DNA from 2 places in the Pseudoalteromonas sp. c7(2019) genome. Region 2 is predicted to be linked to the other one. Evidence: predicted binding sites of a transcription regulator. Region 2 holds the regulator's gene; the other holds the start of a gene.
The links. Region 2 encodes LexA, which represses DNA repair genes until DNA is damaged. Its sites were predicted from a motif close to TACTGTATNNNNATACAGTA; they were not measured.

Region 1 (4,395 bases), on a different contig from region 2:
CGGGCCACTGTCTGCCAAAGTGCGGGGTAGAGCGGTTTGGCCAATGCAGCTGATATAAATCAATATAGTCGGTTTTAAGGCGCTTAAGTGAATCGTCTACGGCTTCTATTACCGTTTGGCGCGTAATATTGCCACCATCACGTACCCACGATAATCCATTGCCTGCAATTTTTGTAGCAAGTACCACATCGCTGCGCTTTTGCTGATTACGCGATAGCCAATCGCCAATAATTTCCTCAGTTTTTCCATAGGTCTCTGGAGAGGGCGGTACTGCATACATTTCGGCTGTATCAATAAAGTTTACGCCTTGCTCTAGCGCGTAGGCTATTTGTTCATCAGCATCGCTTTGAGTATTTTGTTTACCCCAAGTCATACTGCCTAAACATACTCTTGAAACGTTAATACCACTGCTGCCAAGTGGGCTGTATTGCATGAGGATTCCTTATTGCTCGTCTTGAGAGTAGCTAACTAACGCCGATAAAAGAGGCTCTGCAATGAGGGCTTTTTGGCCTGTTTCAAAATCAAACATAACCACTTTTGAAGTGCCTGTTGTTGTTATAGCGTTTTGTGCGTGACTAAATACGGTGTAATTCATAACAAATCGGTCTGTTTTTATATCAGAAATAGTAACACCGACTGTAAGCGTATCTGGGAATGTAACTGGGCGTTTATAACGAATGTTATTTTCGCTTATTACCGGGCCCACGCCATTAGGGCTTATTGTATCGAACAGATTTATTTTATTTAAGAAGTCGATTCGGGCTATTTCAAAGTAACGTAAATACACTACATTATTTACGTGTTGTAGTGCATCCATATCAGCCCACGCTACGGTGATGTCGGTATGGATAGGGTGCTGATCTTTAAACGTTTGCATTATTTATTGGCCCTTAATTTTAAAGTACTTAGATTATCAACATGGGGTTACGAGCTCAAGGTAATTAATGGCATGTTTTTTTATAAGATGATTGTACCTATTTAATTTTAGGTCTACAGTTAAATTACACAGACAAACACAGAAAACACACAGAGGTAGAAATATGCAGAACATAATTAATTGGTCCTTAGCTTGTTTGGTTTTTATAGCTTCTTTTACCTGTTACGCAATGGGTAACGAATCAGGCGCTATTATTTTAATGTTAGCGGGGTTTTTTTTCGAGGTTATGTTTTGGTTGCGCGGTTATAAAGAGCAAGAAGGTAATAAGCGCTTTTTTTAATCGCTAACTAGGGCCTGTTGACCTTTCAGGATTAAAATTTGTTCAATCTAGGGGCTATTTAATCGCGGCGCGAGGTTTGTGACCTAGTGGGCTAAGTAAAAACCGAGCAACAAAGAGTAAATTGCCCCTAGGCAGAACCCTTCGGGCAGCGTATGTTTGGCATTTGTGCTACGTTATCGCCTATTTATGGGGAATAACCACACTACATAGGCTCTGCCTTGCCTAAATACCAAACATACTGCTGCAAATTTAACCTCGAAAGATAAACAGGCCCTAGGCTTGCTTATCACATTTGATTCTATAATAATGACTGTATAAATAACCAGTTATTGTTGTGGTGATGAAGAAGTTTATTCACATAGACATGGATTGCTTTTATGCAGCAGTAGAAATGCGAGATAATCCAAAACTTGCATGTGTACCGCTTGCTATTGGAGGCAATAGCCGACGAGGCGTGCTCTCAACCGCTAACTACATAGCTAGAGAATATGGCGTACGATCGGCTATGTCGAACTATCATGCTAAACAATTATGCCCCGATTTAGTTATTGTCCCTGGGCGCATGGCTGTATACAAAGAAGCTTCAAATCAAATACGTGAAGTATTTAGCCGCTACACAGACTTAGTTGAGCCTCTTTCTTTAGACGAAGCCTACCTAGATGTAACAGACAGCACTGCTTGTAAAGGCAGTGCCACACTTATTGCACAGCAAATAAGAGCCGATATTTACAATGCCACAGGGCTCACTGCATCAGCAGGTATTGCACCGATTAAATTTATTGCCAAAATAGCCAGCGACGAAAAAAAACCGAATGGTCAATTTGTCGTTTTGCCTCATGAGGTCGATGACTTTTTAGCGCAATTACCGCTGGGGAAAATTCCGGGGGTGGGTAAAGTAACGCTCGAAAAGCTAAATTTAAAAGGCTTATATACCGGCAAGGATGTTCGTGAAAAAGGCGTTAACTGGATGCAGCAACATGTGGGTAATTTTGGTGTGTCGCTTTATCAAAAATGTGCAGGTGAATATGTTGGTAAAGTATCAACAGATCGCATCAGAAAGTCGCTGAGTGTTGAGCATACCTACGAATACAATAAAACAAGTTTACAAGAGTGCTTAGATGAGCTGCCAAAATTGTTAGACGAATTAGTTTTAAGGCTTAATAAACAGCAATTACAAAACCGTATTAATAAGCTGAGTGTTAAAGTGAAGTTTGCAAATTTTGTAGTGACCTCAGCCGATCAGGCATACCACGAGCTAAACACAGAAATATTTATTCAACTTCTTACTAAGGCCTATCAACGAGGGCTACAACAACCTGTAAGATTACTTGGCATAGGCGTTGGCATTAAAAGTGAGCCAGAACAAAACTTTCAACTTAGTATTCTCGATTAAGCTGTAAAGCCTGTAACCCCAAGTTGCCATTTATTGGCAAGTTGTATAATTAGCCCATCGCACCTTGCTGGTCTTCAATATTTAAATCGACGATAATAGGGGCTTATGTTTTCTAACAGGACTTTATTTATGGCATACCCTCAAGCGGTTAGTGCAAGCCTTGAATGCACATCTCATGATGCGCTTATTATTATTAGTGATGACTTTTCTCTATTACCAAATAACTCATTACGTGATGCTATTTTAGACCAAGCAAAAGTTGATTCTCGTATTGGTAAACAAGTTACTTTATTAGTGATTGAAAACAAACGCGTTGTACTTGCGCCAACGGGTCCGTTAAATAGAGATTACGACGATGTTCGCCGTTATTTTGATGCTGCTAAATTAGCAATTAACGAAGCAAAAGCGTCGGGTAGTGTTAACCCTGCATTATTTTTACCAAATTTAAATGGCGATAGCCGTTATCAGCATGCTTTAGAAGTTGCTTATTTAGGCGCTTGCCAAGCCTTATGGCAGCCATTAGAAGCGCGTGAATATCACGGTGAAAGTATTGAACCTATTACTCAAATTGGTTTAGTTGGCGCAAGCGAGCAAACAATTAAAGCTGTTAATGCAATTGCTGCGGGCCAATATGCCGCGCGTGACTTATGTGGCACCGAACCTGAGCGTATGGCTCCACCACGTTTTGCTGATTACTGCGTTGATTTATTTAAAGGCTCAAACATTGCGGTTGACGTAATTGATGATATTGCAGCTATTGATAAAAACTACCCAATGCTAAGCACTGTTGCTCGTGCATCGTATGCAGTTGAGCGCCATCACCCACGTGTTGTTAAGCTTGAATATGTACCAGAGGGCGAAATTACTCGCACACTTATGTTTGTAGGTAAGGGTCTTGTATACGATACAGGCGGCGCCGATTTAAAAGTTGGCGGGCACATGGCAGGCATGAGTCGTGATAAAGGTGGCGCAGCTTCTGTTGCGGGCTTTATGAAAGCTGTTGCGGATTATCAGCCTAAAGGCGTTAAAGTAGTATCGTACTTGGCTGTTGTTCGTAACTCTATTGGCTCGGATTGTTTTGTGCCAGATGAAATTATTACTAGCCGCGAAGGTATCCGTGTACGTATTGGTAATACCGATGCAGAAGGGCGCTTAGCAATGGGCGACCTGCTTAGCGAAATGAAAGATTTAGCTAAAGGCGAAATAAACCCAACGTTATTTACTGTTGCTACATTAACGGGTCACGCGGCACGTGCAATGGGTCCATACGGTGCGTATGTTGAAAATGGTCCAGCTCGTAGCGCTGGTGTTTCACGTCAAATAGCTGACCTTGGAGATTTGTGGGCCGATGGCGCTGAAGTATCGCGTTCTCGCCGTGAAGATTACGACTTTATTAAACCACGCACGCTAGCTGACGATGTTTTATCTAGCAATAACGCAGCATCTGCTGTTACTGCTCGTGGTCATCAGTTCCCAATGGCGTTTATGGCTATTGTTGGTGGGCTTGATAAACACGGTAACGACTCTGCACAGCCACTACCTTATGTGCATATGGACATTGCAGGTAGCGGTGTTGAAGGCGGTGATTGGCAGCATGGCAAGCCAACGGCTGCATCAGTAACCAGCTTGTTTGCACGTTACTGTTTGTAAGCTAAAAACTTACATGCAATAAAAAAGCCCTGTTAATTCAGGGCTTTTTGCATTTTATGAGAACGGTATCGATTAATCTAATTTAAAACGATTAACTACGCTCGAAAGCTCTTGGCTACTTTGTTTAAGATTATC
Region 2 (4,395 bases):
TGATGAGTTGATTTTCGAAAACGAAATGTTAAAGCGACATTTGAGTCGATTTAAACACTTGGAATAAAATCTGCCCTTGGGTACTTCCTAGGGCTTATTTACTCTTTGGTGAGAGTGCGCTAGTTCTTAAAAACCAATATGACTACTTTGATTTATTCTTACTTTTAATTCGGATAAATCGTTTTAGTCGTATGTTTTGCATAAGTAGTAATATTCCACTTAGGCAAAAAAGTACGCTGGTTGCTGCAAAACTAATAAGCAGCGGATTATTAAAATCCTCTCGCTCATCGTAATCCATAATATGTAACATCCAAAAAAAGTCGAAAATTCGCCATAGTGTGCTGCGAACGGTGACAACTCTGCCGTTATTTTCTGACAAGTACAGTGTTGTGTTAAATGTGTCGTCAAATTGTACCTGCCAAACATTGGTTTTATATCCAACTTCTCGCATACCTTGCTTTAGCAGTACAGCGCTTGTCACTTGAGCATCAATAAGTAAGTGTGCTTTAGCATTTGCGGTAATTTGTATTTTAGTTGGCGGCTCAAAAGGCCGGCCTGTTATACCGTTAAAGCTTTGCTGTTCATCTTTATTTATTACTGTAATTATAGGTGTGGTTAAAAAGTTCTCAAAAATTATTTGTGTTGGATTAACCACCTGAGATGCAATATCGTCAAGGGAGGCAACATAATCAGCCTGCGTAAATGGGTTATTAAGAGTACGTGTTGCAAGATGCTCCCCATGAACTTTATCAAGAGGGATAGCGCTCATGACTAAACCACCTAATAGCCAAGCTAAAATTTGTAATGCGAGCAAATAACCGAGCCATTTATGTAACTTGCGAGCATACTTAAATATTTTTTTATTCATGTTTTAGTCTTATTATTTTTAGAGGCTAGTTTATTACATTAATGGGATTAGTTACTGCGACATTTTGTCGCAGTTTAAACTATAGCTTACTGTAATCATTTAAAAATAAAAAAGATTACACTTAAATTGCTAACATGACTTATTTGTTTAATTGAGCTGAGTGTTTGATATCCAGCTAGCTTTAAACGCTAAAAAATACTTAAAAGCTGCGAAATATCTATATAAAGTTGTTAATAGAGCATAGTTGATTTGGTATAACGGTAAAACTGCGTTAAAGTTTGCAATGAAATTATTAGAGGATAAATACGAAACGATGTCGGAAATTCAATTTTTAAATGTAGATCTTGAGCTTGAATCAAAGCAAGATATTAGTTTGCTAGTGGCAGACTTGAAAAAAGTCGCGACGATTTTACATTATGACAAAGACGAATACCGTCAATTAGCGCGTATTGAAGCAACAGGTGTAGTAAACACGCCTGACAAAGCAATAAACCATATATGTGAGCTTATTGAATCGTGTTCGCGTAACGCGCTAAAACAATGGTTAAGCTGTTCACGTAGAACGTTTGATATTGGTTTTGAATCAGGCACTTCACCTAAGTGCTTTAATCAAGCCTTAGATGCAGATACATTACTACGTATATCTGCGATTGGTGCGGGTATGGAAATTACAATTTACCCAATCGAAAAGTAACTATCTTCGCTCTACGACTGCTGCGGTCATTTTTGATACGCAGCACAGCTCATTGCGGCTATTTGTAATTTTTATTTCCCACACTGAACTACGTTTGCCAATATGAAACGCTCTTGCCGTTGCTGTTAAAGTGCCGTTGCGAGATGCTTTTAAATGACTTGCGCTAATTTCCTGCCCCACGCAGTAAAATTTTGTAAAATCGACAACAAAGTTAGCTGCATAGCTGGCAACTGTTTCGGCAAGTACAACGTTAGCACCGCCGTGAACCATTCCCATTGGATTATGATGCTCAGGAATTGCCGGCATAGTGGCTACTAAGTAATCATCACCAATTTCAGTGACTTCTATTCCCATGGTTTTCATTAATGTTCCTTGGCCATCAATGCCTTGTTCTAACTGCTTGCACAGCTCTAAAGTGATGGGCTGGTACCAAATACTCATAATGACTCCTTTGCTTTTTTAATCATTTATAAATCTAGCTTTAGTTATATCCCTAAAATGTACACAAGTGAAATTACTTTGGCTATTTTAAGGCTTAATTTAAATTTGCGATTTTTATTTAACTGTATATACTTACAGTTAAATGTACTGTATGGAAAACCAGTTGTATGCGACCATTAACGAACCGCCAAGCTCAAATACTCGAACTAATTAAAGTTTTTATTAAAGACACTGGTATGCCTCCTACACGTGCTGAAATAGCGCAAACATTAGGTTTTAAAAGTGCCAATGCTGCTGAAGAACATTTAAAAGCACTTGCTAAAAAAGGCGCAATTAAAATGAAACCAGGTGCAAGCCGTGGTATTCAGTTAATTGAAGAAGAAGAGCCAGAACAATTAGGTTTACCGCTTATAGGGCGTGTTGCTGCTGGTTCACCTATTTTGGCGCAAGAGCACGTTGAAAGTCACTGCAAAATCGATCCATTAATGTTTAAACCGGCTGCAGATTTTTTACTACGCGTTAACGGTATGAGCATGAAAGATATTGGTATTATGGATGGTGATTTACTTGCTGTACATCGTACTCAAACCGCTGAAAACGGGCAAGTTATTGTTGCCCGCCTAGATGAAGACGTAACTGTAAAACGTCTTGAGAAAGCGGGTCGTAAAGTATTACTTCATGCTGAAAACGACGATTTTGAATCTATTGAAGTAGATCTTGAGAATGAGTCTTTTAATATTGAAGGCTTAGCCGTTGGCGTTATAAGAAACGCTGATTGGATGTGACTTTAAAAATAGCTTTTAAACAAGCAGTTTTATAAATGCGTACTAATTAGTACGCATTTTTTGTTTTAAATTCGCACTAAAAATAGGGCATAAATAGCTCACTGACAATTTAAGCTGTAAACTTTTTTGCACTTATATTTTCCCCCTCCGAATACGTTAAACCCCTTTGTTTTGCTCATCTTTTGAACTTACTGTTACCTAGTTGGTTACTGATTTTTTATTAATTACTCAATATCACCTGATTGTTTTTTATACTAAAACTTGCTTGTTGTTCATTTTTTAGCTAATTATTAATGTGCTGAGCTAATAATAACTCACAGCTTTTTAGTTTTGAGAACACACAATATACACAAACCCGTTGTTGGCGCAGCAAAACCAATCAATATTAAATGAGATTGACTAAAAAAATAAAAATAACGAATTGGCGTTTAAGCCGTATGCCTCTTCGCTTTGCATTCGCAATAGCATCAAAGGAGCCGTCACATGGGTAAACTGACCTCTACCTTGTGGCTTATATTATGTGTTTTTTCGCACCCAGTTTTGGCTAACAGCCAATACAATATGCGCAAAGGCGTAACCGATATAAGCAATAATGTATATCAGCTGCACATGACCATATTTATAATATGTTGTGTGATTGGGGTGATAGTGTTCGCAATTATGTTTTGGGCACTTATTCATCACCGTAAATCTAAAGGGGCTGTACCTGCCCAATTTCACGAAAGCACTAAAGTAGAAATACTTTGGACTGCAATCCCGTTTGTTATTTTAATTGCTATGGCAGTACCAGCCACTAAAACCCTAATTGCAATGGAAGATGCCAGCAAAGCTGATCTCACTATTAAAATTACAGGCTCGCAATGGAAATGGCATTATGAATATATGGGTGAAGATGTAGAGTTCTACTCTATTTTATCTACCCCGCAAGATGAAATAGCGAATCTTGCAGATAAAAATCCTAACTACTTACTTGAGGTTGATAAACCTCTCGTACTGCCAATAAATCAAAAAGTACGATTTTTAATGACTTCTGACGATGTTATTCACTCTTGGTGGGTACCTGATTTTGCAGTTAAAAAAGATGCGAATCCCGGCTTTATAAACGAAACATGGACGAACATAAACGAAGAAGGTACTTACCGAGGCCAATGTGCTGAGTTGTGTGGTAAAGATCATGGCTTTATGCCCGTTGTGGTGGTCGCTAAATCTGAGGCTGATTTTAAAACGTGGCTTGCAGATGCAAAGCAAGCTAAACAAAAAGCAGCATTAGCAGATGCCGCATTACTTGATAAAACCCTCCCAAAAGAAGAATTAATGACTTTAGGCGAACAAGTATATATGGCCAATTGTGCTGCATGTCATCAGCCTACTGGCATGGGGTTACCGGGTGTATTTCCTGCACTTAAAGGCAGCCCTATAGTGCTTGGCGATATAAAAGATCACATTGATGTAGTTATCCATGGGCGACCCGGTACGGCAATGCAAGCATTTGCCAAACAGTTATCTATAAAGCAATTAGCAGCGGTTATTACTTATAAACGTAATGTGTGGGGTAATGATACGGGTGATGTTATTCAACCGAGTCAAATACAGGCTGCACTTGATGC

Region 1: dinB (DNA polymerase IV) is a predicted target of LexA. The motif match lies at 1,526-1,545, and genes of this name have one in related genera.

The regions. Positions count from the first base shown of each region.
Region 1 covers NZ_WTKS01000003.1:175,002-179,396, reverse strand. Annotated here, with positions in the region: gene GQR38_RS04475 (aldo/keto reductase) at 1-433, opposite strand, end outside; gene GQR38_RS04470 (thioesterase family protein) at 443-877, opposite strand; gene dinB (DNA polymerase IV) at 1,558-2,610, shown strand; gene GQR38_RS04460 (leucyl aminopeptidase family protein) at 2,740-4,260, shown strand; gene GQR38_RS04455 (methyl-accepting chemotaxis protein) at 4,333-4,395, opposite strand, start outside.
Region 2 covers NZ_WTKS01000018.1:72,954-77,348, reverse strand. Annotated here, with positions in the region: gene GQR38_RS17525 (chaperone modulator CbpM) at 1-67, shown strand, start outside; gene GQR38_RS17520 (hypothetical protein) at 143-868, opposite strand; gene GQR38_RS17515 (hypothetical protein) at 1,182-1,562, shown strand; gene GQR38_RS17510 (PaaI family thioesterase) at 1,563-2,003, opposite strand; gene lexA (transcriptional repressor LexA) at 2,171-2,788, shown strand; gene coxB (cytochrome c oxidase subunit II) at 3,272-4,395, shown strand, end outside.